Regions from separate parts of the Pseudomonas sp. G(2018) genome, predicted to be linked through region 3. Evidence: predicted binding sites of a transcription regulator. Region 3 holds the regulator's gene; each other region holds the start of a gene.
The links. The regulator sigma-54, encoded in region 3, starts transcription at its own class of promoters, with help from an activator protein. The targets are predictions, from matches to a motif close to ANTGGCATNNANNTTGCTNT.
Positions count from the first base shown of each region.

Region 1: nirB (nitrite reductase large subunit NirB) is a predicted target of sigma-54. The motif match lies at 2,885-2,904, and genes of this name have one in related genera.
Region 2: FFS64_RS10725 (flagellar basal body rod protein FlgF) is a predicted target of sigma-54. The motif match lies at 2,010-2,029, and genes of this name have one in related genera.
Region 4: FFS64_RS13080 (DNA translocase FtsK) is a predicted target of sigma-54. The motif match lies at 3,880-3,899, and genes of this name have one in related genera.

Region 1 is NZ_SCOO01000017.1:35,791-43,276, reverse strand. Features, by position in the region: gene nirD (nitrite reductase small subunit NirD) at 1-114, opposite strand, end outside; gene nirB (nitrite reductase large subunit NirB) at 114-2,675, opposite strand; gene FFS64_RS17365 (YbdD/YjiX family protein) at 3,189-3,389, opposite strand; gene FFS64_RS17360 (SCO family protein) at 3,632-4,237, shown strand; gene FFS64_RS17355 (copper chaperone PCu(A)C) at 4,237-4,725, shown strand; gene msrA (peptide-methionine (S)-S-oxide reductase MsrA) at 4,778-5,284, shown strand; gene FFS64_RS17345 (DUF1801 domain-containing protein) at 5,410-5,814, opposite strand; gene FFS64_RS17340 (hypothetical protein) at 5,795-6,391, opposite strand; gene FFS64_RS17335 (hypothetical protein) at 6,588-7,172, shown strand.
Region 2 is NZ_SCOO01000008.1:81,867-89,352, forward strand. Features, by position in the region: gene FFS64_RS10720 (sigma-54-dependent transcriptional regulator) at 257-1,816, shown strand; gene FFS64_RS10725 (flagellar basal body rod protein FlgF) at 2,084-2,824, shown strand; gene flgG (flagellar basal-body rod protein FlgG) at 2,870-3,655, shown strand; gene flgH (flagellar basal body L-ring protein FlgH) at 3,708-4,403, shown strand; gene FFS64_RS10740 (flagellar basal body P-ring protein FlgI) at 4,431-5,519, shown strand; gene flgJ (flagellar assembly peptidoglycan hydrolase FlgJ) at 5,531-6,823, shown strand; gene flgK (flagellar hook-associated protein FlgK) at 6,847-7,486, shown strand, end outside.
Region 3 is NZ_SCOO01000015.1:57,146-64,631, forward strand. Features, by position in the region: gene yjgA (ribosome biogenesis factor YjgA) at 1-406, opposite strand, end outside; gene pmbA (metalloprotease PmbA) at 515-1,861, shown strand; partial or broken gene FFS64_RS16195 (ZIP family metal transporter) at 1,908-2,249, shown strand; gene FFS64_RS16200 (HPr family phosphocarrier protein) at 2,321-2,596, opposite strand; gene rapZ (RNase adapter RapZ) at 2,612-3,469, opposite strand; gene ptsN (PTS IIA-like nitrogen regulatory protein PtsN) at 3,472-3,936, opposite strand; gene hpf (ribosome hibernation-promoting factor, HPF/YfiA family) at 3,949-4,257, opposite strand; gene FFS64_RS16220 (RNA polymerase factor sigma-54) at 4,332-5,825, opposite strand; gene lptB (LPS export ABC transporter ATP-binding protein) at 6,010-6,735, opposite strand; gene lptA (lipopolysaccharide transport periplasmic protein LptA) at 6,735-7,283, opposite strand; gene lptC (LPS export ABC transporter periplasmic protein LptC) at 7,270-7,486, opposite strand, start outside.
Region 4 is NZ_SCOO01000010.1:108,675-116,160, forward strand. Features, by position in the region: gene FFS64_RS13070 (replication-associated recombination protein A) at 1-367, opposite strand, end outside; gene lolA (outer membrane lipoprotein chaperone LolA) at 522-1,145, opposite strand; gene FFS64_RS13080 (DNA translocase FtsK) at 1,212-3,620, opposite strand; gene trxB (thioredoxin-disulfide reductase) at 3,950-4,909, shown strand; gene aat (leucyl/phenylalanyl-tRNA--protein transferase) at 4,976-5,656, shown strand; gene FFS64_RS13095 (arginyltransferase) at 5,725-6,432, shown strand; gene infA (translation initiation factor IF-1) at 6,545-6,763, shown strand; gene clpA (ATP-dependent Clp protease ATP-binding subunit ClpA) at 6,900-7,486, opposite strand, start outside.

The sequences.
Region 1 (7,486 bases), on a different contig from region 3:
GCCGTCCAGCCACACCACTACACCAGAGTCGTTCACCAGGTCCTGCTGGCTGCACACCGATTGCCAGTGGGCAGACGAGCCGGTTTCAAGGCGTTGGGTATTGGACTGAGTCATCAGGCGCTCTCCTCGGTGACAGGGATCAGGTTGAGTTCGGCGGCCATGATCGGGCGCCGTTGACCGCGTTCCTGGACAAAGTGAATGTCCGGGTCCGGGCGTTTATCGTTGACGAAGGTGCGGAAGCGCTTGAGTTTTTCCGGATCCTTGAGGGCGTTGGCCCACTCGCATTCGTAACGGTTGACCACCAGCTGCATCTGCGACTCGAGCTCGGCACCCAGGCCCAGGCTGTCGTGGATGATCACGTCCTTGAGGTAGTCAAGGCCACCCTCCAGGCTTTCGCGCCACACCGAAGTGCGCTGCAGTTTGTCGGCGGTGCGGATGTAGAACATCAGGAAGCGGTCGATGTAGCGGATCAGCGTCGCGTCATCCAGATCGGTGGCGAACAGTTCGGCATGACGCGGGCGCATGCCGCCGTTACCGGCGATGTAGAGGTTCCAGCCTTTTTCGGTGGCGATTACGCCGACGTCCTTGCTTTGCGCCTCGGCGCATTCACGGGTGCAACCGGACACCGCGAATTTGAGCTTGTGCGGCGAGCGCAGGCCCTTGTAGCGGTCTTCGATGGTCAGCGCCATTTGCACGCTGTCCTGCACGCCGTAGCGGCACCAGGTGCTGCCGACGCAGGATTTCACCGTACGGGTCGATTTGCCGTAGGCGTGCCCGGTCTCGAAGCCCGCTTCAATCAACTCGCCCCAGATGTCCGGTAATTGATGCAACTGGGCGCCGAACAGGTCAATCCGCTGGCCGCCGGTGATTTTGGTATAGAGGTCGTATTTCTTCGCCACCACACCGATGGCGATCAGCTTGTCGGCAGTGATCTCGCCACCGGGAATGCGCGGCACGACTGAGTAAGTGCCGTTTTTCTGCATGTTGGCCATGAAGGTGTCGTTGGTGTCCTGCAACGGCACCAGCGACGGGTCCATGATCGGCTGGTTCCAGCACGACGCCAGGATCGAACCCACCGCTGGCTTGCACACATCGCAACCGGTGTGGCCACGGCCATGTTTGGCCAGCAACTCTTCGAAGGTGATCACCCCTTCTACCCGCACCAGCGCATACAACTCCTGACGGGTGTAGGCGAAATGCTCGCACAGGCTCTTGTCGACACTGACGCCACGGGCGATCAACTCGTGTTCGAAGACTTGCTTGAGCAGGCCGGCGCAACCGCCGCAACCGGTGCACGCCTTGGTCTGCGACTTGAGCAAGCCCAGATCGGTGCAGCCGCCGTCAATGGCCGAGCAGATGGCGCCCTTGGTGACGTTGTGACAGGAACAGACGGTGGCCGTTTCCGGCAAGGCGCCAGGGCCGAGGGTCGGCGCGCCTTCGGACGATGGCAGGATCAAAGCAGCCGGTTCGGATGGCAAGGCAATCGCGTTCTGCATGTATTGCAGCAGCGTGTCGTAATAGCTGTTGTCGCCGATCAGCACCGCACCGAGTACCTGCTTGCCGCTGGCGTCCACCACCAGACGGCGATAGCTGGCGGTCGTCTCGTCGATGAACTGATAACTGCGCGCGCCCGGCGTATTGGCGTGAGCATCGCCGATGGAGCCGACATCGACACCCAGCAGTTTGAGCTTGGTCGACATGTCGGCGCCCTGGAACGGCTCGGCAAGGTCCTCACACAGCCGCGCCGCAACGCTGCGCGCCATCTGGTAGCCGGGGGCGACCAGGCCGAACAGGCTGCCGTTCCATGAAGCGCACTCACCGATGGCGTAGATGTTCGGGTCGCAGCTCAGGCAGGTGTCGTCAATCACCACCCCACCACGCGGGCCGATCTCCAGCGCACACTGGCGGGCCAGCGCATCCTGGGCACGGATACCGGCGGAGAACACCACCAGGTCGGTTTCCAGAAATTCATCGTTGGCAAAATTCATGCGATAGCGATAGTCCTCGCCCGCACTGATCGATTGCGTGGCGCGGGACAGATGCACCCCGACGCCCAGCCGTTCGATCTGCGCCTTGAGCGCCAAACCACCCAGATCGTCCAGTTGCACCGGCATCAGGCGTGGCGCGAATTCCACTACATGAGCTTCCAGGCCCAGGCTCTTCAAGGCATTGGCCGCTTCCAGACCGAGCAAGCCACCGCCGACCACCACACCACGGCGGGCATTGGCTGCCGCGGCACGGATGGCGTCGAGGTCTTCCAGGGTGCGATACACCAGACGCGAATGGCCTTCGGCGCCGTCAATCGGCGGCACGAACGGATAAGAGCCGGTGGCCAGGACCAGTTTGTCGTATGGCACGCAACCCTGGGCCGTGATCACCTGACGCCTTGCACGGTCGATTTCCAGCACCGGTACACCCAGGTGCAACGTGACGCCGGGCGTCTCGTACAGCGAGGCGTCACTCAGCGCCAGCGACTCGGCATCGCGACCGGTAAAATATTCGGACAGATGCACACGGTCGTAAGCACGCATCGGCTCTTCGCTGAAGACGTGCAAGCGATAGCGCCCCAGAGCGCCGCGCTCGATCAACTGCTCGACACAATGATGCCCGACCATGCCATTGCCGATCACGACCAGCGTTTGCAGTTTGTTCAAAGTGGCTACATTGGAATTCATAAACGACACCTGCCCAAGCCCATCACGGTTCAAAAAGCAAAAAAAAACGCCTGAAACCTTGCGGTTCCAGGCGTCTTTGCCTGTTCTTTTGCGGTGTTGAAACCAGACGGCCATGCCTGATCCACCGATATTGCCCACGACCTGTGCGGTTGATCGATCGTCGTTGACCGAGCGGGCTGCCCATCTATGTAGAGGGGCTTGAGGGGATCAATGCAGGGTTTGTGCCAGTCGAAGATCGGGGCTGGAGAAATGGTCGGGGGGCGGCGGTTCAGGCGGGTTTCAAGGCGAGTCGTGTTCAACTGGCCGGGCGTGGCCGAGGGGAAGATGGATCAGCAAACCGCTACGCACTGGTGCACGCTATCAAGCTTCGCGCTTTATATAAGTGCATGCAGCGTTAAAAAATCGAGGGTGAAATCGTTTTTATTGTAGGAGCCAGGCTTGCCGGCGAAGGCGTTTTCAAGGACGTCTTCGCCGGCAAGCCTGGCTCCTGCAGGCATTGATTCGACTGGGCGTTCAGCAACACCGCGTATTGCACTTGCCCCGGCCGAACCGTGCTTCCTGGCGCTCACGGAAGAACGCCTCGTAACTCATGACTGGCTCGCCCGGGGATTTGACCGCCATGAGCGCTACGTAATTATCGTAATCGGGAACACCCACCATTGACTGTGCGCTTTGGCGGAAGAACCGGGCGACCTGCTTCAGTTTATGGAACATGGCAATGCTCTCTATGGGGGATTGGATGGCCCCATGTAACCGCGCCGATGTATCTGCAATGTGTCCGTGCGCAGGGCATTTGTATCTTCGTGTAGCACCGGGACCGCGACCTTTTGGCGCAGGACCGGCGGGCGATCGATTGAGCGCCACAGGGCAACAGTTTGTTAACATCCCTGCGCTTTTTTTCGTCTGATCCGTCAGGCACTGTGTTTTTCCGGTTGCTACACAGGAAGCTTTTTTCCATGAGTACGTTGTATACCCGTCGCACGGTCCTGCGCGGCATGGGCCTGCTGAGCCTTGGCCTGCTCGCTGGCTGCGATGACAGCAGCAAGCTGTCGTTCAAGTACGGCAAGGATCTGAGCGACAAGATCATGGGACGTTCCTTCAAGCTTAAGGACGCCCAAGGCGAGACCCGGATGCTGGGCAGCTACCAGGGCCTGATGCCGATGATCTTCTTCGGTTTCACCCAATGCCCGGCCGTCTGCCCGACGACCCTGGCCCGCGCGGCCCAGGCGAAGAAACTGATGGGACGCGATGGCGAACGCCTGCAAGTGATCTTCATCACCCTGGACCCCGAGCGCGACACGCCCGAAATGCTCGACAAATACGTCAAGGCCTTCGATCCGAGTTTCGAGGCGCTGTCCGGCACGCTGGAAGAAACCGCCGCCACCGCCAAGGAGTTCGGCGTATTCTTCGAAAAGGTTCCGAGCGGCGATACCTACACCCTGTCCCACACCGCGACCAGCTTCGTGTTCGACTCCCGAGGCAATTTGCGCCTGGGCCTGTCCGCATCCCTTACCGCTCAAGAGTGCGCAGAAGACCTGCTCACCGTCATGGAGGTCTGCTGATGACTTCGTTTTGCGCACCCCGTATCAAACAGCTGGTGCTGGGCCTGTCCCTGATCGGCCTGGCCTGGCAAGTGTCCGCGCAAACCCAGGTCAACGACGCCTGGGTTCGCGCCACGGTGGCCGGCCAGCATTCGACCGGCGCCTTCATGACCCTGCAGGCCGACACGGACAGCAAGTTGCTCAGCGTGCAGTCACCGATCGCCAAGACAGTACAAATCCACCAGATGAGCATGAAAGACGATGTGATGCGCATGGGGCAGGTCGAGTCCGTCGAGTTGCCGGCAGGCAAACCGGTGAGCCTGGATCCCAGTGGCTATCACATCATGTTGATGGACCTGACCGCCCAGGTGGCAGAAGGCAGCACAGTCCCCCTGACCCTGACCGTGGAAAACGCCAAGGGCGAGAAAGAGACGATCAAGGCCGAGGCCCAGGCCCGTTCCCTTGGCGCGATGGATCACAGCAAAATGGATCACAGCAAAATGCATTGAGGGTCTGACGGCCTCGATCAACGAGGCCGGTCACTGATAAGAGGTGCGCACCATGACGACGAACACTGAGACCGCCATCCTCGCCGGCGGCTGCTTCTGGGGTATGCAGGATCTGCTCCGACGCTACCCGGGCGTGCTGGCCACGCGGGTCGGCTACTCGGGCGGCGATGTGCCCAATGCGACCTACCGCAATCATGGCACCCACGCCGAAGCGATCGAAGTGGTCTTTGACCCACAGCAGATCAGCTATCGCCAGATTCTCGAATTCTTCTTCCAGATCCACGACCCGACCACCAAAAATCGCCAGGGTAATGACCTGGGTACGAGTTATCGCTCGGCACTCTATTACCTGAGTGATGAACAGCGGCAAATCGCTGAAGATACCGTTGCCGACGTCGAAGCCTCCGGCCTTTGGCCCGGCAAGGTCGTCACCGAGATCGAGCCTGCCGGACCGTTCTGGGAAGCGGAGCCTGAGCATCAGGACTATCTGGAACACTATCCCAGCGGCTATACCTGCCACTTCATCCGGCCAAACTGGACGCTGCCGAAACGCCGCTGATGGTTGACCCCTTGTAGGAGCACGCTCGCTCGCGATGGACGTCAACGATGACGCGGGGCGTCTGAATGCCCGTGTCGCTCTCAGGTTTATCGCGAGCTCGCTCCTACAGGGGTTACGTCGCCCGTTCATTTGCGCGTTGACGTATTGAGCGCCACGGCGGCGAGAATCAGCGCCTTCAGGGCGGCGGCGTCGATGATGTCACCTTCATGCAGATCAATCGCACGTCGGGTGTTGCCTTCCAGGCTGGCGTTGAACAGCTTTGAAGGATCGTCCAGCGCGGCGCCCCTGGCGAAGGTCATCTTCACCGCGTTCTTGTAGGTCTCGCCGGTGCAGATAATCCCGCCGTGCGACCACACGGGTACCCCGCGCCACTTCACTTCCTCGACCACCCCGGGGTCGGCCTGCTTGACCAGCGCCCGGACCCGCGCCAGCGTCTGGCCGCGCCAATCATTCAGTTCGCGGATTTTCGCGTCGATCCGCTCGGAGGCAGAGCCCGTCTCTTCCTGTGAGTCAGTGATTTCCTTTTTCATGAGGGCTGTTGTCCTCGACGCGTGACGATTTTGTTGAAAGCAGGTAGCCGCGCTGGACCCAGACCCTGCGGTCGATAGCCTGTCGCAGCCGCTCGCGGTGTTCGGACCAGACCAGCGGGTCGACCGAGGTCGTCGAGCGCATCAGTTCGAGCATGGCCGAATGGGCCGCGTGATATTCAGCCTGGGCATCGCTGGCCTTGATTTTCAGGCGCTCGCTGTCAGTCATCTCCATCCGCCGCAGGGCCAGTACCGCTTCGTCGGTGATCAACGGGCTCAATGTCAGTTGCGCCCGGTGGGGGGCCACGAATGGCTCGGTCTCCAGCACGAGTTCCCGGGCCCGCCGCGCTCCCCATTTCAATGCCGAAGCGAGCGGCTCGCGGAAACCGCGATCCGAAAAGGCTTCGAACATGGCGCCACCACTGGCGTCGTAGATTCCGATAAAAACCTGAGTCATCCCCTCCAGCGTGATGCGCGCCTGCACTTCAATCTGCCGACCGTCGTTCAACACGTCTTCGTAGGTTTTCACCGGTAAGCGTTTATTGAGCCATAGCCAGAACTGTGCGCCTCTGCGTCGCATTCATAACCCTCCCCGGTTTAATCATCGAGTAAGGCACAGGTAAACACTGTTCGCCACTCCACCGGTCGTTCGTAAATGAATGTGAGTATTGCGCATTTTCAATCATCAAACTGCCATTGCGATCTAGACTACATCAACAACGAGGCAGCGATCGCCGGTTCAATCAGCAGGCCGATAAAAACAAGGAAACTCAACCTTGAACACTTCAACCCTTTGCCTCCTGGGAGGCCTGCTGGTATCCGCCGGGGTGCGTGCCGACGGGGTCATTCCCGTCCTTGAACTGGACTTCACCAGGGCAGCCACCGAAACCCTGAAGAAACACGGCATCAACGACGCGTGCATTATCGCCGCCGCCAACCCTGGCGCTTTCACCTATTGCCGGGAAGGCTCGACAACGCTCTGGAAGTATCAGGCGCTGGACCTCGATCAACAGGCAAAAACCCTCGAGGGCAACATGCCGGCGTCAATGGATGACGGACGGATCTCCATCGCAGAAGTCGAAAGTGCGGCCTGCGCCGAAGACACTCCCGAGCCGCTGGTCCACCCGACGATTACCCGCGCACTGGCCCTCGGCCTGATCATCCTGTTTCTGTTGATTGGCTTGCGCCACACTTACAGGGCAACCATGGACGGCTTTTTTGTCCCTAACATGAATTTGGGCACACACCTGCAACGATCCGCCGGTCCTATGCACTCGAATCGCTCGACGACGAAGGCCTTGGGCGCTTTCTCCATTGCCGCTGTGATCGCACTTGTTTATTTCGGCTACACCACGCTTTGAACAGAGCCGACGAAAACGAACGGGTCATCGCAAAATCAAAATCGACGAGAACGAGCGCAAGGTGGCGCAAGGCAATTGAAACAGTAGACACCTCGCAATTGTGAATATGGGAGCAAGCATTGCTCCGGATATCCCGGGCCGCATTCATTTGAAGTGGCCAGAAAACAAGCGTCCACTGCCCTCTTTCTACCCGCTATTTGCAATGCGCGCAGGGTGTCATTCGTGCAGCCTGCATGGCGAGGTTCAACCTGCGGGGAAAACAACACACTGATTGCAAAGGGATTTACGCCCACGATTCGATTGGCACAGTCAAT
Region 2 (7,486 bases), on a different contig from region 3:
AAAAACGTAAAGTTTTCGTTACGTGCGGGGCGTCATCGCGCAGATGTTGAGATTGGCGGGTGGGAAAAGCCCTTCACCTGTCACATAATCTTGACGATTAACTGAGCACCTAATCAGAAAAGTTCGGGCGCTAACACTGTGGGAGCCAGCCTGCTGGCGATAGCGGTGTGACATTCGACATACACAGAGCCTGATGCGACGCCATCGCCAGCAGGCTGGCTCCCACAGGTCAATCATCGTTTATCAGGTCTTTTATATGCGTATCAAAGTCCACTGCCAGAACCGCATCGGCATCCTGCGCGACATTCTCAATCTGTTGGTGGAATACGGCATCAACGTCGCCCGCGGTGAAGTGGGCGGTGAGCACGGCAATGCGATCTACCTTCACTGTCCGAACCTGATCAACATTCAGTTCCAGGCATTGCGTCCGAAATTCGAGGCGATTGCCGGAGTCTTCGGCGTCAAGCGTGTAGGCCTGATGCCCAGCGAGCGTCGGCACATGGAACTCAATGCGTTGCTGGGCGCCCTTGAGTTTCCGGTGCTGTCGATCGACATGGGCGGTTCCATCGTTGCCGCCAACCGGGCGGCGGCGCAGCTGCTGGGTGTGCGCGTCGATGAAGTGCCGGGGATTCCGTTGTCGCGGTATGCCGAAGACTTTGATTTGCCGGAACTGGTGCGCGCCAATAAATCACGGATCAACGGACTGCGGGTCAAGGTCAAGGGTGACGTGTTTCTGGCCGACATCGCGCCGCTGCAATCGGAACATGACGACAGCGAAGCCATGGCCGGTGCCGTGCTGACGCTGCATCGCGCCGACCGGGTTGGGGAACGCATCTACAACGTGCGCAAGCAGGAGTTGCGCGGTTTCGACAGCATCTTTCAGAGCTCGAAAGTGATGGCGGCGGTGGTGCGAGAAGCCCGGCGCATGGCCCCGCTCGACGCGCCACTATTAATAGAAGGGGAAACCGGGACCGGCAAAGAGTTGTTGGCACGCGCCTGCCATTTGGCCAGCCCGCGCGGGCAATCACCGTTGATGGCGCTCAACTGCGCCGGCCTGCCGGAATCCATGGCCGAGACCGAACTGTTCGGCTACGGCCCCGGTGCCTTCGAAGGGGCGCGGGCCGAAGGCAAGCTCGGGCTGCTGGAGCTGACGGCAGGCGGTACGCTGTTTCTCGACGGTGTCGGAGAAATGAGTCCTCGCTTGCAGGTGAAATTGCTGCGCTTCCTGCAGGATGGCTGCTTCCGGCGTGTCGGCAGCGATGAAGAGGTTTATCTTGATGTGCGGGTGATCTGCGCGACCCAGGTCGATCTATCGGAGTTGTGCGCCCGCGGTGAGTTTCGTCAGGACCTGTATCACCGGTTGAATGTGTTGTCGCTGCACATCCCGCCGCTGCGTGAGTGCCTCGACGGTTTGCCGCCGCTGGTGGAACACTTCCTCGACCAGGCCAGCCGACAGATCGGTTGCCCCTTGCCCAAACTGGCCCCGGCGGCCATGGATCGGCTTACTCATTACCATTGGCCGGGCAATGTCCGGCAGTTGGAAAATGTGCTGTTCCAGGCGGTTTCCCTGTGCGACGGCGGGACGGTCAAGGCTGAACACATTCGGTTGCCGGACTATGGCGTGCGTCAGCCGCTGGGTGATTTTTCCCTGGAAGGCGGGCTGGACGAGATTGTCGGGCGCTTTGAGAAAGCGGTGCTGGAGCGGTTGTATTCCGAGCATCCGAGCAGTCGGCAATTGGGTAAGCGGCTGGGGGTTTCCCATACCACCATCGCCAACAAGTTGCGCGAGTATGAGGTCGGGAAGTCTGAGTCTTAGCTGGCACTTGCTGAGTTTGTGCCGACCTCATCGCGGGCAAGCCCGCGATGAGGTCGGCACTGCCAGCACCCAGGACAAGCCTTGCCACCTTCCGGCATGCCACCGCCGGTTTTTCGTCTCTGACACATTCCTCCTAATCCCCTAAAACTCCCTCAAGTCCTTTGTTTGCCGGGCCTCGCGCTGCAAAAAACAAGTTGGTCTGCAAATTGCTTATGGCTCATCAGTACAGCAGTGGGCGGCAAACGTCCGGCAGGCAGAGGATAGATTGTGGACAAGTACCTTTATGTGGCAATGACCGGCGCCAGCCAGAATGCACTGGCGCAAAAGGCTCATGCCAACAACCTGGCGAACATCTCTACCAACGGCTTCCAGAAAGACCTGGAGCAGGCGCGCTCGATGCCGGTGTTCGGTGACAGCTTTCCGGCGCGTGCCTTTGCGATGTCCGAACGCCCGGCCACCGACTTCTCTCCGGGCGCTTTGGTGGAAACCGGCCGCGACCTCGATGTCGCCGTGCAAGGCAACGGCTGGCTGGCGGTGCAGAACCCTGACGGCGGTGAAAGCTACGTGCGCACCGGCAGCCTGGTGGTTGATGCCCTGGGTGTGTTGCGCGCCGGCAATGGCATGCCGGTGATTGGCAATGGCGGTCCGATTGCCGTGCCGCCCGAGCAGCAGATCGAAGTGGGCGAGGACGGCACCATCAGCATTCGTGCGATGGGTGAAGGTCCCCGCGTCATGGCGGAAGTCGACCGCATCAAGCTGGTCAACCCGGACATCAAGAACATGACCAAGGGCCTGGACGGTTCGATCCACACCAAGGACGGCAAGCCGGCGCAAGCCGATGCCAACGTCAAACTGGTGTCCGGTTTCCTTGAGTCGAGCAACGTCAATGCCGTGGACGAGATGACCTCGGTGCTGGCCTTGTCCAAGCAGTTCGAGCTGCACATCAAGATGATGAACACCGCCAAAGAAGACGACCAGGCCATGGCTCGGGTCTTGCAGATCAGCTAATTATCAGAACGTCGCGCCGTAAAACAGGCGCACGAGGAGAATCGAATGCTTCCGGCTCTATGGGTTGCCAAAACCGGTCTGTCCGCCCAGGACACCAACCTGACCACCATTTCCAACAACCTGGCCAACGTGTCGACCACGGGTTTCAAACGTGACCGCGCCGAGTTCCAGGACCTGCTCTACCAGATCAAGCGTCAGCCAGGCGCCCAGTCAACCCAGGACAGCGAACTGCCGTCGGGTCTGCAACTGGGTACCGGTGTGCGCATCGTCGGCACCCAGAAAAACTTCAACGCCGGCAGCCTGCAAACCACCGAGCAGCCGCTGGACATGGCCATCGACGGTCGCGGTTTCTTCCAGATCCTGCAACCGGACGGCACCACGTCCTACACCCGTGACGGTACGTTCCACCTGGACTCCAACGGCCAGATCGTCAACGCCAGCGGCTTCGCCCTGGAACCGGCAATTGTCATTCCGAACGACGCTCAGACCTTCACCGTGGGTAAAGACGGCACCGTGTCCATCACCGTGGCCGGCAACCCGGCTTCCCAGGTGATCGGCAACCTGCAAACCGCCGACTTCATCAACCCGGCCGGCTTGCAAGCGGTGGGTAACAACCTGTTCCTGGAAACCGCTGCCAGTGGTGCGCCACAAGTCGGCACACCGGGCCTGGCCGGTTTCGGTACCACGCTGCAGAACACCCTGGAAACCTCCAACGTCAGCACCGTTGAGGAGATGGTCAACATGATCACCACCCAGCGCGCCTACGAGATGAACTCCAAGGTGATCTCCACCGCCGACCAGATGCTCTCGTTCGTAACGCAGAATCTGTAATCAAGTCTATGAGGCGGCCATGAGGTCGCCTGCAACACCGTGAGGTAGGGTCATGAAACGCTTCGTCTCTGTTCTGGCACTGAGTGGGATCACCGCGCTCGCAGGCTGCGTGCCTGTGACGCCCAAGCCCAATGACCCTTACTACGCCCCGGTGTTGCCGCGCACGCCGCTGCCGGCTGCGGCGAACAACGGCTCTATCTATCAGGCCGGGTTCGAACAGAATCTCTACACCGACCGCAAGGCGTTCCGGGTCGGTGACATCATCACCATCACCCTGAACGAGAAGACCCAGGCCAGCAAAAACGCCAACTCGCAAATCGACAAGACCAGCAAGACCGGCATCGGCCTGACCTCGCTGTTCGGTAGCAGCGCCACCACCAACAACCCGTTCGGTAGCAACGACCTGAGCCTGAGTGCCAGCTATGAAGGCGACCGCGCGACCAAGGGTGACAGCAAGGCCGGGCAGGGCAACAGCCTGACCGGTTCGATCACCGTGACCGTCGCCGATGTCTTGCCCAACGGCATCATCGCCGTGCGCGGCGAAAAGTGGCTGACGCTCAATACCGGTGATGAGCTGGTACGGATTGCCGGCCTGGTTCGCGCCGATGACATCGCCACCGACAACACTGTGTCGTCGACCCGCGTCGCCGATGCACGCATCACCTATTCGGGCACCGGTTCGTTTGCCGATGCGAGTCAGCCAGGCTGGTTCGACCGTTTCTTCCTCAGCCCGCTGTTCCCTTTCTAGGTGGCTACGTTGAATTTCAAAAGCCTCATGATGGCCGCTGTTTTGTTGTCCGTGGCCTTCAACGTTCAAGCCGAGCGCCTGAAGGACATCGCCAGCATTTCCGGCGTGCGTTCCAACCAATTGATCGGTTACGGCCTGGTGGTCGGGCTTAACGGCACCGGCGACCAGACGACCCAGACGCCATTCACCCTGCAGACCTTCAACAACATGCTCTCGCAGTTCGGCATCAAGGTGCCGCCGGGTTCGGGCAACGTGCAGTTGAAGAACGTCGCAGCGGTGTCGATCAGTGCCGATCTGCCGCCGTTCGCCAAGCCGGGGCAGCAGGTCGACATTACCGTTTCGTCCATCGGTAACTCCAAGAGCCTGCGCGGCGGTACGTTGTTGTTGACGCCGCTCAAGGGTATCGACGGCAACGTCTACGCCGTGGCTCAGGGCAACCTGGTGGTCGGTGGGTTTGATGCCGAAGGTCGCGACGGTTCGAAGATCACTGTCAACGTTCCGTCGGCCGGTCGCATCCCTGGCGGTGCGTCGGTCGAGCGGGCGGTGCCGAGCGGTTTCAACCAGGGCAACAGCCTGACCCTGAACCTCAACCGTTCCGACTTCACCACGGCCAAGCGCATCGTCGACAAGATCAACGACATGCTCGGCCCTGGCGTGGCCCAGGCCATCGACGGCGGTTCGATTCGCGTCACCGCGCCACTGGATCCGAGCCAGCGTGTCGACTACCTGTCGATCCTCGAGAACCTCGAAATCGATCCGGGCCAGGCGGTGGCGAAAGTCATCATCAACTCCCGTACCGGCACCATCGTGATCGGGCAGAATGTCAAGGTTTCCCCGGCCGCCGTCACTCACGGCAGCCTGACGGTGACCATCACCGAAGACCCGATCGTCAGCCAGCCCGGCCCGTTGTCCAATGGTCAGACGGCAGTCGTGCCGCGCTCGCGGGTCAATGCCGAGCAGGAAGCCAAACCGATGTTCAAGTTCGGCCCGGGCACCACCCTCGACGAAATCGTGCGTGCGGTGAACCAGGTCGGCGCGGCGCCGGGTGACTTGATGGCCATCCTCGAAGCACTGAAACAGGCCGGCGCCTTGCAAGCCGACCTGATTGTGATCTGAGGACGGCGACCATGGACATGTACAAGAGCGGTCGTGTGAGCAGCAGTGATTCGGGTGCGTTTTCCGACCTGAATCGTCTGAATCAGCTCAAGGTCGGCGACAAGAACAGTGACGCGAACATGCGCAAGGTCGCGCAGGAATTCGAATCGCTGTTCCTCGGCGAGATGCTCAAGTCCATGCGCTCGGCCACCGAAGCGCTGGGCAAGGACAATCCGATGAACACCGCGGAGGCCAAGCAATACCAGGAAATGTACGACCAGCAGCTGGCCGTTTCCATGTCCCGTGAGGGTGGTGGTATCGGGTTGGCGGACGTGCTGATGCGCCAGATGTCGAAGAACAAACCGCTGGCGCCGGGTGAAGCGGCAACGTTGTCCGCTGCCAAGCAAGAGGCCGCCAAGGCCGCCGCGCAAACGCCGGTGGCCGCCGGTACGGTGGCGATTAACGGGCCGCTGTCGCGGGTCAATGGCGAGCGTCCGTTGTGGGCTTCGCGTTCGGTCAGTGCGCCGAGCGGCGAGGGCGCGCATCGCAATGACATGGCACTGATCAATCAGCGTCGCCTGGCTTTGCCGCCGAAACTGGCCGATCGCTTGCTGGCAGGCCTGGTGCCTTCCGCCACGACGACTGCCGCAGCGACCGTCGCAACAGCCAACAAGACGCAGTTGCCAGAGCGCGCCACGCCTACCGGTGCAGGTCCGCTGTTCAATGGCGACTGGCTGGCGAATGCACAAACCTCTGCCAACGGCGGCCTGCAGATTCATGGGCGCGCCATCGCCCAGATTCCTTTGGCGCCGGCGAAGAAAGCCTTCAGCTCCGCCGACGCATTCGTCAGCACCATGCTGCCGATGGCCAAAGAGGCCGCCGACCGCATCGGCGTCGATCCGCGTTATCTGGTGGCCCAGGCGGCCCTGGAAACCGGTTGGGGCAAATCGGTCATGCGTGCCCAGGATGGCAGCAGCAGTCACAACCTGTTCGGCATCAAGACCGGCAGCAGCTGGAAGGGCGATTCCGCGCGGGCGATCACCAGCGAGTTCAGGAATGGCGAGATGGTCAAGGAGACGGCCGAGTTCCGTTCCTACGCCTCTTACAAAGACAGCTTCCACGACCTTGTGACGTTGTTGCAATCCAACAATCGCTATCAAGATGTCGTGAAGTCGGCCGATAACCCGGAACAGTTTGTACGTGAGCTGCAAAAGGCCGGTTACGCAACCGACCCGAACTACGCAAGCAAGATTTCGCAGATAGCCCGGCAAATGACGAGCTACCAGAACTACGCCGCGGCGGGCGCTTCCACGACGCCTCTATAGACACAAGGTATAAGGTCTGAACCATGAGTTTACTCAACATCGGAATGTCGGGTTTGGCCGCTAGCCACGCATCGTTGGTGACTACCGGTAATAACATTTCCAACGTCGATACCGTCGGGTACTCGCGCCAGCAAACTGTACAGAACAGCAAAAGTTCTATTCAGTACGGCAATGTGTTCATCGGCACCGGCACCACGCTGGCCGATGTGCGTCGGGTGTACAACAGCTACCTCGATGCGCAGTTGCAGACCACGACTTCGCTCAACAGTGACGCGCAGGCCTATCTCGGCCAGGCCACCCAGGTCGACAAGCTGCTGTCCGACAGCGGCACCGGCGTGACCAAGTCATTGCAGGCGTTTTTCACGTCCTTGCAAACCCTGGCCGGAAACTCCAATGACAGTGCCGCGCGTCAGGCGTTGCTGACCAATGCCCAGGGCTTGAGCAGCCGCTTCAATGCCATCTCGCAGCAATTGACGCAGCAAAACACCTACATCAACGATCAGTTGGGTTCGATGGCCGACCAGGTCAACAAACTGGCGTCCACCGTTGCTGCGTACAACAAGAAAATCGCCGAAGTCAGCGGTTCGGGCGGCACGCCCAACGAGCTGCTGGATCAGCGCAACGAAACCGTGCGCCAGCTCAACGAGCTGATCGGCACGCAGG
Region 3 (7,486 bases):
GTTGCTGGCGATCGGCGTCGGGGTAGTCGACGACGAATTTTTCCAGAACGGCATCGTCACCGGCTATCAGGCGATCACGCCAGCGCTCCAGGTTATGGAAGCGCTCGTTGTACTGGCGAGTGGAGGCATCGAGTTGATCGAGCAAAACCAGAATGGCGTCAGTGTCCTGATCGCGCATCAGTTTGCCGATGAACTGAAGGTGCCGTTTACGCGCGATGTTCGCGGTGTGCTTGGGCGCATCGGCCAGGGCCCGGCGCAAGGCGTCGGTCAAGGGCAGTTTTGCCAGCAAGTCAGGCTTGAGTGTTGTGAGGCGCTCGCCGAGGTCAACCAGAGCATGCAGCTCGCGTTTGACCTGGGATTTGCTTTTTTCTCCCGTATCGAGGGAGTCGTCGTAAGAATCAACCATGGTGGCCGTCCGCAAAGAAACGCCGCCATGATAACCAGTCGGGGGCCGCTTGTCCGGCCCGGTCGCTCGATGACCGTCACCGAAAGCAGAATTTGAGTGGAGAACAGCATGAGTGCAGTTGAAAGCGTCGGCCCACAAGCATTGCCGGCACTGCAAGAACAAGTCGAGCAGATCATCGCTGAAGCCAAGCGCCAGGGCGCGAGTGCCTGTGAGGTGGCGGTATCCCTGGAGCAGGGCCTGTCGACCTCGGTGCGCCAGCGTGAAGTCGAAACCGTTGAATTCAACCGCGATCAGGGCTTCGGCATCACCTTGTACGTCGGCCAGCGCAAGGGCTCGGCCAGCACTTCGGCCAGTGGTCCGGAGGCGATTCGTGAAACCGTTGCGGCGGCATTGGCCATCGCCAAACACACCTCTGAAGATGAAGCCTCGGGCCTGGCCGATGCGGCACTGATGGCCAGGGACCTGCAGGATTTCGATCTTTTCCACGAATGGGACATCACCCCGGAGCAAGCCATCGAAAAAGCCTTGCTCTGCGAAGCGGCGGCATTCGATGCCGACGCACGGATCAAGAACGCCGATGGCACTACCCTGAGTACGCATCAAGGCTGCCGTGTGTACGGCAACAGCCACGGGTTTATCGGCGGTTATGCATCGACCCGGCACAGCCTGAGCTGCGTGATGATCGCCGAGGCCGATGGCCAGATGCAGCGTGATTACTGGTACGACGTGAACCGTCAGGGCAATTTGCTGGCGGATCCGGTGAGCATCGGCCAGCGTGCCGCGCAACGGGCGGCGAGTCGCCTGGGGGCGCGTCCGGTACCCACCTGCGAAGTGCCGGTGCTGTTTTCCGCCGAGCTGGCCGGCGGTCTGTTCGGCAGTTTCCTGTCGGCGATTTCCGGTGGCAGCCTGTACCGCAAATCCTCGTTCCTCGAAGGCACGCTGGGGCAGAAGCTGTTTCCGGAGTGGCTGACCATCGATGAACGCCCGCACCTGATGCGTGCCCTGGGCAGTGCGGCGTTCGATGGTGATGGCCTGGCAACCTACGCCAAGCCATTCGTCGAAAAAGGCGAGTTGGTGTCCTACATCCTCGGCACCTACTCCGGTCGCAAACTCGGCATGCCGAGTACCGCTAATGCCGGCGGCGTGCATAACCTGTTTGTCACCCACGGTGATGAAGACCAGGCCGCCTTGCTGCGACGCATGGGCCGTGGACTGCTGGTGACCGAGCTGATGGGGCAGGGTTTGAACATGGTCACCGGCGATTATTCCCGTGGCGCGGCGGGTTACTGGGTCGAGAACGGTGAAATCCAGTTCGCGGTCCAGGAAGTGACCATCGCCGGCAACATGCGCGATATGTTCAAGCAAATCCTTGCCGTGGGTAACGACCTGGAACTGCGCAGCAACATTCGTACGGGGTCGGTGCTGATCGAGCGGATGACGGTCGCCGGTAGCTGACCTCCAGCCGCAGCATAAAAAAGGCGCGCTACCCATCGGGTGGCGCGCCTTTGGGCCATCGATGGGCATTGCCTTGCAGGATGTGCCGGAGGGATTGGTGATTGCCCTGGTTCTGGCCGGGGCAGGGATGTCGCGGTTCAAGGCATTCCTGATCGGTGCCGCGTCAGGTCTGGTCGAGCCGGTGTTTGCTCTGTTGTGCGCATGGCTGGTGAGCCTGGCCGAGCTGCTGTTGCCTTTGGGCCTGGCATTGGCCGCCGGGGCCATGTTGCTGGTGGTCACCCATGAAGTCATTCCCGAGTCGCGGCGGCACGGTCACGACAGGCTGGCCAGCCTTGGGTTGCTGGTCGGGTTCTGTTTGATGATGGTGATGGATACCGCGTTAGCGTAAAAAAGATCGCAGCCTGCGGCAACTCCTGCGAATCAGGTGCAGGAGCTGCCGCAGGCTGCGATCTTTTGACGTTATTCGCCTTCGTCGAAGTAGTTATTGATCAAGGCCACCAGCGCATCCATCGCTTCCTGCTCCTGTTCGCCTTCCGTACTCAGATGGATTCTGGTGCCCTTGCCGGCGGCGAGCATCATCATGGCCATGATGCTTTTGCCGTCGACGGTGGATTCTGGTGTGCGTCCAACCCTGATCGTGCATTCCTTGAATTGGCCGGCAACCCCAACGAACTTTGCAGACGCCCGGGCATGCAAGCCCAGCTTATTGATGATTTCGATTTCCAGAGCAGGCATCGCGATGTGAATCCTTTAACTGAGGTCGCGGTGGCGGACCTGGACGTTCTTCAGGGATTGCTGCAGGGTCTTGCCCAGACGTTCGGTCAGGTAGACAGAGCGGTGATGCCCGCCGGTGCAACCGATGGCGATGGTGACATACGCGCGGTTGCTGGCAGCAAAGCGGGGTAACCATTTGAGCAGATAGGTGGAGATGTCCTGGAACATCTCTTCGACATCCGGCTGTGCCGCCAGGTACTCGGCAACCGGCTGATCGAGTCCGGACTGCGCGCGTAACTCCGGTTTCCAGTAAGGATTGGGCAAGCAGCGCACATCGAACACCAGGTCGGCGTCGACCGGCATGCCACGCTTGAAGCCGAAAGACTCCACCAGGAACGCTGTTCCGGGCTCCGGCTGGTTCAGCAGGCGCAGCTTGATGGTATCGCGCAGCTGATACAGGTTCAGGTTGGTGGTATTGACCTTGAGATCGGCCAGGTCGGCAATGGGGCCGAGCAGGTTCGTTTCGTCCGCGATGGCTTCGGCCAGCGAGCGATTGGCGCTGCTCAGCGGGTGGCGACGGCGGGTTTCCGAGAAGCGTTTGAGCAGGGTTTCTTCGTCGGCATCCAGATACAGCACATCGCACTGGATGTGACGGCTGCGTACTTCTTCCAGCAGCTCGGGAAACCGCGATAGGTGGCTTGGCAGGTTGCGCGCATCGATGGATACGGCAACCAGCGGCTGTGACAGCTCGGTATGAATCAACGCGCGTTCGGCCAGTTCCGGCAGCAACCCGGCAGGCAGGTTGTCGATGCAGTAGTAGCCGTTGTCCTCGAGTACATCGAGGGCGGTACTTTTACCTGAGCCGGAGCGGCCGCTGACGATGATCAAGCGCATGATTACTGCCCGTTTTGCTCGTCCAGGACAACCTGATACAAGGCTTGATTGCTCGGGGCGCTGCGCAGTTTGTCGCGCACGTCCTTGCGGTCGAGCATGCTGGCAATCTGACGCAACAACTCAAGGTGCGCATCGGTGGCAGCTTCCGGGACCAGTAGTACAAACAGTAGGTCAACCGGGGCGCCGTCGATGGCGTCGAAATCTATAGGGGCGTCCAGGTGCATCAAGGCACTGATGGGCGCGTTGCAACCCTTGAGGCGGCAATGAGGAATGGCTATGCCGTTGCCAAAACCAGTCGAGCCGAGTTTTTCGCGGGCGATCAAAGCCTCGAAGACATCTTGCATCTCCAGATCCGGCACTTCGCGATGGATAAGGTTGGCAATTTGCTCGAGGGCTTTCTTTTTGCTGCCGCCCGGCACGTTCACCAGGGAACGGCCGGGGGTCAGGATGCTTTCAAGTCGGATCATGGGTTGGGAGTGTTAACGACCGGTAGCGCCCTGGAGGAGGCTCTGGGTCTTTTCCTTATGCTTTTTGAGTTGTTTATCCAGCTTGTCGGTCAAGGCGTCGATCGCCGCGTACATATCGGTATGTTCCGCGTTCGCGACCACTTCATTGCCGGGAATATGCAGCGTGGCTTCGATTTTCTGCTTCAGCTTTTCGACCGTCATCGTGACCTGCACGTTGGTGATCTTGTCGAAATGTCGCTCCAATCGTTCGAGTTTTTCGCCGATGTAGGTGCGAAGAGGTTCGGTCACTTCCAGTTGGTGTCCACTGATGTTGACTTGCATACAGCTTCTCCTTCGTTGCCAGTGCATAAAGCGGCAGATCCGATGATCTGCCACTGGAACGCTGTGGCGTGGCTCTACATCAACCGCTTGCGTTCGCTCGAAGGCGCGATCCCGAGGGATTCGCGGTACTTGGCGACGGTGCGGCGAGCCACCTGAATGCCTTGTGCCTCCAGTAAACCAGCGATCTTGCTGTCACTCAACGGCTTTTTCTGATTTTCCGCAGCAACCAGTTTTTTGATGATCGCGCGGATCGCCGTGGACGAGCATTCGCCGCCTTCGGAGGTGCTGACGTGACTGGAGAAAAAGTATTTCAGTTCATAGATACCCCGGGGGGTATGCATGAATTTCTGCGTGGTCACCCGTGAGATCGTCGACTCGTGCATGCCGACCGCTTCAGCGATGTCATGCAGGACCAGCGGCTTCATCGCCTCGTCGCCATACTCCAGGAAACCGCGCTGATGCTCGACAATCTGGGTGGCTACTTTCATCAGGGTTTCGTTGCGGCTTTGCAGGCTCTTGATGAACCAGCGGGCCTCCTGCAGCTGATTGCGCATGAAGGTGTTGTCGGCACTGGTATCGGCGCGGCGCACGAAGCCGGCGTATTGGGCATTGACTCGCAGCCGTGGCACCGACTCCTGATTGAGTTCAACCAGCCAGCGCTCGTTGTCCTTGCGCACGATCACGTCGGGGACCACATATTCGGCTTCGGTAGACTCGATCTGCGAGCCTGGGCGCGGATTGAGGCTCTGGACCAGTTCGATCACCTGGCGCAGTTCGTCTTCCTTGAGCTTCATGCGGCGCATCAGCTGGCTGTAGTCACGGCTGCCGAGCAAGTCGATGTAATCGGTGACCAGGCGTTTGGCTTCGGCCAGCCAGGGTGTTTTGGCTGGCAGTTGGCGCAATTGCAGCAGCAGGCATTCACCCAGGTTACGGGCGCCGATGCCGGCGGGTTCGAATTGCTGGATGCGGTGCAGGACGGCTTCGATTTCGTCCAGTTCGATGTCCAGTTCCGGATCGAAGGCTTCGAGGATTTCCTCGAGCGTTTCGTCCAGATAACCCTGATTGTTGATGCAGTCGATCAGGGTCACGGCAATCAGCCGGTCGGTGTCGGACATCGGGGCCAGGTTCAATTGCCAGAGCAGGTGGCTTTGCAGGCTTTCGCCGGCTGATGTGCGGGTGGTGAAGTCCCACTCGTCGTCATCGTTGCTGGGAAGGCTGCTGGCGCTGGTCTGGTAGACGTCTTCCCATGCCGTATCGACGGGAAGTTCGTTGGGGATGCGTTCGTTCCAGTCGCCTTCGTCGAGGTTATCAACCGTCGGCGCGCTTTCCTGGTAGGAGGGTTCCTGGATGTCGGTGTTGGGCTTCTGTTCGGCGTTGTCGGCCAAGGGGTCCGTGTTGTCGAAGTCGTCGCCTTCTTCCTGGCGCTCGAGCATCGGATTGGACTCCAGGGCCTCCTGGATTTCCTGCTGCAGGTCCAGGGTCGACAATTGGAGCAGGCGGATGGCCTGTTGCAGCTGCGGTGTCATCGTCAGCTGCTGGCCCATTCTCAAGACTAGCGATGGTTTCATGGCAGGGGCTTAACACCTTATTCGCCGGCGCACATGCGCCATCCACTACAGGGGCGCCGGAGCGCCAAACATAAGCAAATTATATGCCCGAAGTTGCGGTGTTTGCCTAGAGCGCTGTAACAATAAAAAAGTATTGATTTTTTATCGAGACAAGCGCTCGGTCGACTAGCCAGCACTTCAGTGCTTACAGGCGGAACTCATGGCCCAGGTACACTTCCTTGACCAGGTCGTTGGCCAGGATGGTGTCGGAGTCGCCTTCGGCGATCAGTTGGCCATCGTTGACGATGTAGGCTGTTTCGCAGATATCCAGGGTTTCACGGACGTTGTGGTCAGTGATCAGCACGCCAATGCCCTTGGCCTTGAGGTGGTGGATGATCTGTTTGATGTCGCCCACCGAAATCGGGTCCACGCCGGCGAAGGGTTCGTCGAGCAGGATGAATTTCGGGTTGGTGGCCAGTGCGCGGGCGATTTCCACGCGGCGGCGTTCGCCACCGGACAGGCTCATACCGAGGTTGTCGCGGATGTGGCTGATGTGGAACTCCTGCAGCAGGCTTTCCAGCTCCTGACGACGATCGGCCTTGTCGAGTTCCTTGCGGGTCTCGAGGATGGCCATGATGTTGTCGGCCACCGACAGTTTGCGGAAGATCGACGCTTCTTGCGGCAGATAGCCGATACCGGCCTTCGCACGACCGTGCATAGGCTGGTGGCTGACGTCCAGGTCGTCGATCAGGACGCGGCCTTGATCGGCCCGTACCAGGCCAACGATCATGTAGAAGCAGGTGGTCTTGCCGGCGCCGTTGGGGCCAAGCAGGCCGACGATCTGACCGCTGTCGATGGACAGGCTGACGTCACGCACGACCTGGCGGCTCTTGTAGCTCTTGGCCAGATGCTGAGCTTTCAGAGTTGCCATTACTGGGCCTTTTGCTCGTCGGTTTTCTTTTTCGGCTGGATCACCATGTCGATGCGTGGGCGCGCTTCGGTGACTTTGCTGCCTGTGGCGCGACCGGCGCTGGCCAGCTTTTTAACGGTGTCGTAGACGATTTTTTCGCCCTGGGTGACGTTGTTGTCCTTGTCGACGACTTTGGCGCGATCGATCAGCACGACGCGGTTTTGCGTTGCGTGATACTGGATGGTCACGCCCCAGCCTTGAACCGGCTTGGCATCGCCCGCGGTTTGCACTTGTTCGAAGTAGGCGAGGTTGCCCACGGACGTCACCACATCGATATCGCCGTTAGGTGCGCGGGTCATGGTCACTTTGTTGCCGGTGACCTTCATCGAGCCTTGGGTGATGATCACGTCGCCCGTGTAGGTGGCGATACCGTTCTTGTCGTCCAGCTGGGCGTCGTCGGCCTGAATGCGGATAGGCTGCTGTTGGTCATCCGGCAGGGCCCAGGCGCTCACGCTTCCCAGTGCTGCGCCCAGACTGAGCAAAATAGGGAGGGTTTTAACGAGCCTCATACTGTCCTCTTACGTTCGAGAGCAGGTGTATCCTGCTTTCTTTCAAGTACGCTTTCATTCCGTTGCCTGTCGATACGCCGCCAGCGCCGTCGATTCTAACGGGTTGCTCGGTCTGCGCATATTGCTTCTGCGGGAACACTGTCATGCGAGTGGTGGTGATCAGGGTCCTGCGGTTTTTCTCGTCGAAACGCGTGATACGTACC
Region 4 (7,486 bases), on a different contig from region 3:
CATCCTGTTGGGATTTGTTGAAACGGTGCACTTCGTCGACGAACAGAATCGTGCGCCGGCCGTACTGCGCCGCCTGCTGCTTGGCGATTTCCACCGCCTGACGGATTTCCTTGACCCCCGCCAGGACCGCCGACACCGTTTCAAAATGCGCTTCCGAGACTTCCGCCAGCAATCGCGCCAGCGTGGTCTTGCCCACCCCCGGCGGCCCCCAGAAAATCATCGAATGCAGGGCACCCTGCTCCAGGGCTTCGCGCAAGGGCTTGCCGCGAGCGAGTACGTGTTCCTGACCGACGTACTCATCCAGATTGGCCGCACGCAGACGGGCGGCCAAGGGTTGAGCGATCGGGGTGCTGCGAAACAGGTCCATCACAAGCTGTTAAAACCTCACTGAGTCCTGATGCCTGGCAGATCCCTGTGGGAGCGAGCCTGCTCGCAAAAGCGGTGTATCCGTCACATTAATGCTGAATGTGCCGACGTCTTCGCGAGCAGGCTCGCTCCCACAGGTTTTGTGTGAGTGTTCTTTATTCCTGGATCACATCGGCACCCTTGGGGATGTCGAACTTGAATTTGGAGGCCGGGATCGGCTCGTTGGCCTTCACACCGGTGAACAGGATATTGGTGCGCTGGCCGACGCTGTCGATCAGCTGCATATCATTGACCAGGCCATTGCGGAACGACAGGCGCAGGCTGTCGAACAGGGTGTCCTTGGTTTTCGGCTTCAGGATGAAGTCGATCACGCCACCGGCTTCCTTGGCGCTGATGTCGAAGCTCTGGCTGATCTTGGACACGTCACCGGACAACAGCAGCGCTGGCGTCTGGGTCAGGCGCTGATCGAGATTCTTGATGGTGACCTGCTCCAGGTCCGGGTCCCACAGGGAAACCTTCTTGCCATCGGACACCATCAATTGCTCTTGCGGTGCGTCGGTGTGCCAGTAAAACAGGCCCGGACGCTGCAGGGACATCTGACCGGCGGTTTCCTGCAATTGGGTGCCGGTGCCGTCGAGGGTCAACTGGGAGAAACGCGCGGTCAAGGTCTGGGATTTTTCCAGCAACTGAGTCAGACGCGCCACGTCCTTGTCGTCGGCGTGGGCCGAGAGCGTGGTCAAAGCCAGTACCGGCAGCAACAGCATGCGGATAAGACGCATGGGAGTCCTCATAACATTCGTGGGAGTGCGGGTGGCGCCCGAGAGCGCCGCCCTTTCAATATCAGGTCAGTCGCGTACCGGGCCAGGGGCCAGGACTTCACGCGAACCGTTGGTGTTCATCGACGTCACGACACCGGCCATTTCCATGGCTTCGATCATGCGCGCAGCACGGTTGTAGCCGATTTTCAGCTTGCGCTGAACCGCGGAAATGGAGGCGCGTCGGCTTTCCAGAACGAACTGCACCGCTTCGTCGTACAGCGCGTCGGCTTCAGGGTCATCGCCATCGCCACCCCCGCTGCTGCCTTCAAAGCCACTGCCGGCCTCTTCGACACCGTTGAGAATGTCGTCGTTATACTCCGGCGCGCCGCGCAGTTTCCAGGCTTCCACCACCCGGTGAACCTCGTCATCGGAGACGAAGGCACCGTGGACACGGATCGGCAGACTGGTGCCGGGCGGCATGTACAGCATGTCACCGTGACCCAGCAATTGTTCAGCGCCACCCTGGTCGATGATGGTCCGGGAGTCGATCTTGCTCGACACCTGGAACGCCATGCGGGTCGGGATGTTGGCCTTGATCAGACCGGTGATCACATCCACCGACGGCCGCTGGGTCGCGAGGATCAAGTGGATACCGGCCGCCCGCGCCTTCTGGGCGATACGGGCGATCAACTCTTCAACCTTCTTGCCGACGATCATCATCATGTCGGCGAATTCGTCCACGACCACAACGATGGTCGGCAGCTTCTGCAGCAGCGGCGCTTCGTCGTGGATGCTTTCGCGTTTGTACAGCGGATCGCTCAACGGCTCGCCGGCGTCCTGGGCTTCCTTGACCTTGGCATTGAAGCCCGACAGGTTTCGCACGCCCATCTTCGCCATCAGCTTGTAGCGCCGTTCCATCTCGGCGACGCTCCAGCGCAGGGCATTGGCCGCGTCCTTCATGTCGGTGACCACCGGACACAGCAGGTGCGGAATGCCTTCGTAGATCGACAGTTCCAGCATTTTCGGGTCGATCATGATCAGCTTGGCGTCTTCCGGGCCGGACTTGAACAGGATCGACAGGATCATCGCGTTCACACCCACCGACTTACCGGAACCGGTAGTACCGGCCACCAGCAGGTGAGGCATTTTCGCCAGGTCGGTGATGACCGGCTTGCCGCCGATGTCATGGCCCAGGGCCAGGGTGACCGGCGACTTGAAGTTGTCGTACTCGGGGGTCGACAGGACTTCGGAGAAGCGCACGATCTGTCGGTCTTCGTTGGGAATCTCGATACCGACGGTGGTCTTGCCGGGAATCACTTCCACAACCCGCACGCTGGTCACGGCCAGGGAACGCGCCAGGTCCTTGGCGAGGTTGGCGATGCGGCTGACCTTGACCCCGGCCGCCGGCTGGATTTCGTAACGGGTAATCACCGGACCCGGATGGATCGAATCGACGGTGACTTCGACGCCGAATTCCTTGAGCTTGATTTCCAGCAGGTGGCCGACCGCCGCCAGGGACTCCGGTGAATAATTGAGTTGTTTCTTTTCCGCGGGATCGAGAATCGAGATCGGCGGCAAGGTGCCTTCCACGGCACTGTCGACGAACAGCGGCGCCTGTTTCTCCTTTTCCACGCGTTTGCTCGGCGCTGCGGGCTTGACCGGGGCCGGGGCAATCACCGGCGGCACCTGCTTCTCGCGCTCGGACATGTGTTTGCTCAGGGCCTGCTCGCGCTCGATCAGGCGTTCCTTGACCTTGGCCTGCTCGCGCTTGTCCGTCACGGTCGGCGCGACCACGTCGTGCACGCGATCATCGACTTCACGCAATTGCGCGACCAGCTGCTTGCGCTCGGTCCGGGCCGCCCACCAGCGATTGGCCGCGCCCTGGAACAGCTCGAACAGGTCAAGGGTGATCTTGCCGGTGACGTCCATCACCTTGAACCACGACAGGTCGGTGAACACGGTCAGGCCGAACAGGAACAGGGCGATGAACAGCAGCGTACTGCCCTGGATGTTCAGCGCGTTCTTCGCCAGGTCGCCCAGGCTTTCGCCCAGCGCGCCGCCAGCGCCGGCCGGCAGACCGGTCGCGGCATGGAAATGGATATGCGCAAGCGCCGCGCCGGACAGCACCAGGAACACCAGGCCGATCAGGCGCCAGGAAAACAGCCAGCCGCTCCACTGCCACGGCTCATGGCGCTGACGGAAAATCTGATAAGCCTTGATCGCCAGCAGCAACGGGAAGATATAGGCAAAGTAACCGAGCACCATGAACAGGATATCGGCGCTGTAGGAGCCGGCCGGTCCGCCGAAGTTCTGCACGTCATCGATCTTGCTGTTATGGCTCCAGCCCGGATCGTCCTTGCCATAGGTCAGCAAGGCCATCATCAGGAACAGGCACAACGCACCGATGGCGATCAATGCACCTTCCTTGAGCCGGTAGTGCAATTGCTGGCGCCAGAGCGGAACGACTGTTTTGGGTGCTTCGGTGGATTTCTTCAAAACGCTTCTTTTCCTGCGCCATCGGCGCGTCCATCTGGTGAATGTCTAAAAAACAGCCCAAAAAACTGCCCAATCCAGGCAGGTAAAAAAGTTAACAGGCGCAACCGGGTCTACTTTTAACACTGTGCCCCGGTTTTTATAAACACGAGGTGCACGCTTATTCTGTTACAACCACAGTTACAAACGCTGTTACAACCAGGCATTGTACGGGTTTGTTCGTCCGATGCCATGCTTGAAACACTTGTATGCAGCATAGTCAAAAACACATTACATGCGACTCAATTGGAGCATGCATTCTCTTTTGTGACAAAGGCTTATGAGGTGTTTTTATGAGCGAAGCGCAACATCACCGCCTGATCATCCTGGGTTCCGGCCCCGCCGGTTACAGCGCAGCCGTGTATGCCGCCCGCGCCAACCTCAAACCCGTTGTCATTACCGGCATACAGGCAGGTGGCCAGCTCACCACCACCGTTGAAGTCGATAACTGGCCAGGTGATGTCGAAGGACTCACCGGCCCGGTCCTGATGGAGCGCATGCAAAAACACGCCGAGCGCTTCGATACACAGATCGTTTACGACCACATCCATACGGCCAAGTTGCAACAGCGCCCGTTCGAATTGACCGGCGACAGCGGTACTTATACTTGCGACGCACTGATCATTGCCACCGGCGCCTCGGCGCAATATCTGGGGCTGCCGTCGGAAGAAACATTTGCCGGCAAGGGGGTTTCGGCCTGCGCGACCTGTGACGGCTTCTTTTACCGTAATCAAGTGGTTGCGGTGGTTGGCGGCGGCAACACGGCGGTTGAAGAAGCGCTGTACCTGTCGAACATCGCCAAAGAGGTCCATCTGATTCACCGTCGCGACAAGCTGCGGTCGGAGAAAATCCTCCAGGACAAACTCTTCGAGAAGGCCGCCAACGGCAATATCCGCCTGCACTGGAACCAGCATCTGGACGAAGTGCTGGGCGATGCCAGCGGCGTGACCGGCGCCCGCCTGCGCGACAGCCATACCGGCGAAACCGCTGAACTGGCACTGTCCGGCGTGTTCATCGCCATCGGTCACAAACCCAATACCGACCTGTTCGTCGATCAGCTGGAAATGCGCGATGGTTATCTGCAAGTCTTGGGCGGCAGCGAAGGCAATGCCACCGCGACCGCCATCGCAGGCGTGTTTGCCGCCGGTGACGTGGCCGATCACGTTTATCGCCAAGCGGTCACCTCCGCCGGGGCCGGCTGCATGGCGGCCCTCGATGCGGAAAAATACCTCGACGACATTCCTGCCGTTTGACGGCACACTGAGTGACGGGCCAAATTGTGCCCGTCACCGCCCTCCCCTTCTGCAAGCCCGGACGCCATGCTGACTTGGTTACAACGCAACTCCCTGACTTTCCCGCCGCTGGAAAAAGCCATGCGCGACCCCAACGGTCTGTTGGCCGCCGGCGGCGACCTGTCTGCCGATCGGCTGATTCAGGCCTACCGTCACGGTTGTTTTCCATGGTTCTCGGAAGGCCAGCCGATTCTCTGGTGGTCGCCGGATCCACGCACTGTCCTGTTTCCCGACGAACTGCACGTTTCCCGCAGCTTGAACAAACTGCTGCGCCAACAACGTTATCAAGTGACCTTCGACCAGGACTTTTCCGCCGTCATTCGCGCCTGCGCCGCCCCACGGGAGTACGCCGATGGCACCTGGATCACCGAAGCCATGCAGAACGCCTACCTGGAGCTGCATCATCGCGGTTTCGCGCACTCGGTGGAGGTCTGGGACCAGGGCACGCTCGTCGGCGGGCTGTACGGCCTGGCGATGGGCCGGCTGTTTTTCGGCGAATCCATGTTCAGCCGCGCCGACAACGCCTCCAAATATGGCTTTGCCACACTGGTGAGACATCTGAAAGACTCGGGTTTTGTACTCATCGACTGCCAGATGCCCACCGACCATCTGCACAGCCTGGGCGCACGGGCGATTCCCCGCAGCGCATTTGCCGGCTACCTGGCGCAGTATCTGGATCAACCCAGCCGCGCCACCTGGGTTTGCTGAGCGACTTTTGCGCGCGTGGCTTACACTTAGAGACGCCCCTAATTAAAAGCTTATCCCGAGGGTTGATCATGACCGAGTTGGCGCGATTGAAGTTTTATGCCACTCAGCCCCATTCTTGCAGCTATCTGCCCGAGGAGCAGGCCACGACCCTGTTTCTCGACCCCAGTCAGCCCATGGATGTGCATGTCTATGCAGACCTGTCGGAAATGGGTTTTCGTCGCAGTGGCGACCACTTGTATCGCCCTCATTGCCAGAACTGCAATGCGTGCGTGCCGGCGCGCATTCCTGTTGCGCAATTCACACCCAACCGTCAGCAGAAACGCATTTTCAAGCGCAACGCCGACTTGCAGGTACGCCCGGCCAAGCCAGGATTCAGCGAAGAGTATTTCGACCTTTATCAGCGTTATATAGAAGAGCGGCATGCCGACGGCGACATGTACCCACCCAGTCGCGATCAGTTTTCGACGTTCCTGGTGCGCGATCTCCCGTTTTCCCGGTTCTACGAATTCCGCCTCGACGGCCGGTTGCTGGCGATTGCCGTCACTGACCTTCTGCCGAACGGTCTGTCGGCGGTCTACACCTTCTACGAACCCGACGAAGAGCGTCGCAGCCTGGGGCGTTATGCCATCCTCTGGCAAATCACAGAGGCCCGGCGCCTGGGGCTGGATGCGGTCTATCTGGGTTACTGGATCAAGAACTGCAAAAAAATGAGCTACAAGACCCAGTATCGCCCCATTGAATTGCTGGTTAACCAGCGTTGGGTCGTTCTGAACTAGAGCACACCCTTAAACCCCTTGGCTTGCCCCCCACTTTTCGGGCACAATGCACGCCGCTTTTGCCTGGCGCAGTTGCACCGGGCCATTCACTGGACACCGAGGGCTTTACTGCATGTCGAAAGAAGACAGCTTCGAAATGGAAGGCACTGTCGTCGACACCCTGCCCAACACCATGTTTCGCGTGGAGTTGGAAAATGGGCACGTCGTAACCGCGCATATTTCCGGCAAGATGCGCAAGAACTACATTCGTATTCTTACCGGTGACAAAGTGCGCGTCGAGCTGACGCCCTATGACTTGAGCAAAGGGCGCATCACTTACCGCGCTCGCTAATCAAGTCAATACAAAACGCCCGGCATTGCCGGGCGTTTTTGTTTGCCGATTGTTTGAACGACAATCTCCTACAGGGAAGAACGGTAGGCAGCAAAAAGGCGCCAAACGGCGCCTTTTTGCTTTGTTGCGATCAACGTCAGGCCATTTCCGCCGTGGTCTCGAACTCGAAGGTCAGCTCGCCGTCCTTGATGTCGATGTGTACTACACCGCCATGTTCGGCCAGTTCGCCAAAGAGTATCTCCTCCGCCAGTGGACGCTTGATCTTGTCCTGGATCAGGCGCGCCATAGGTCGAGCGCCCATCATCGCGTCGTAACCACCGGCCGCCAGCCAGCTGCGGGCAGCATCGGTGACTTCCAGCAGTACACGCTTGTCTTCCAGCTGTGCCTGAAGTTCGATAAGGAACTTGTCCACCACGCTCTTGATGACCTCATGACTGAGGCGACCAAACTGGATGATGGTGTCCAGACGGTTACGGAATTCAGGCGTAAAGCTCTTCTTGATCACTTCCATTGCATCGGAGGAGTGATCCTGAAGGGTGAAGCCGATCGAGGCACGCGCCGCGGTTTCAGCACCGGCGTTGGTCGTCATGATGACGATCACGTTACGGAAATCCGCTTTGCGCCCGTTGTTATCGGTCAGCGTACCGTGGTCCATGACCTGCAGCAGCAGGTTGAAGACTTCCGGATGCGCTTTCTCGATTTCATCGAGCAGCAGCACGCAAT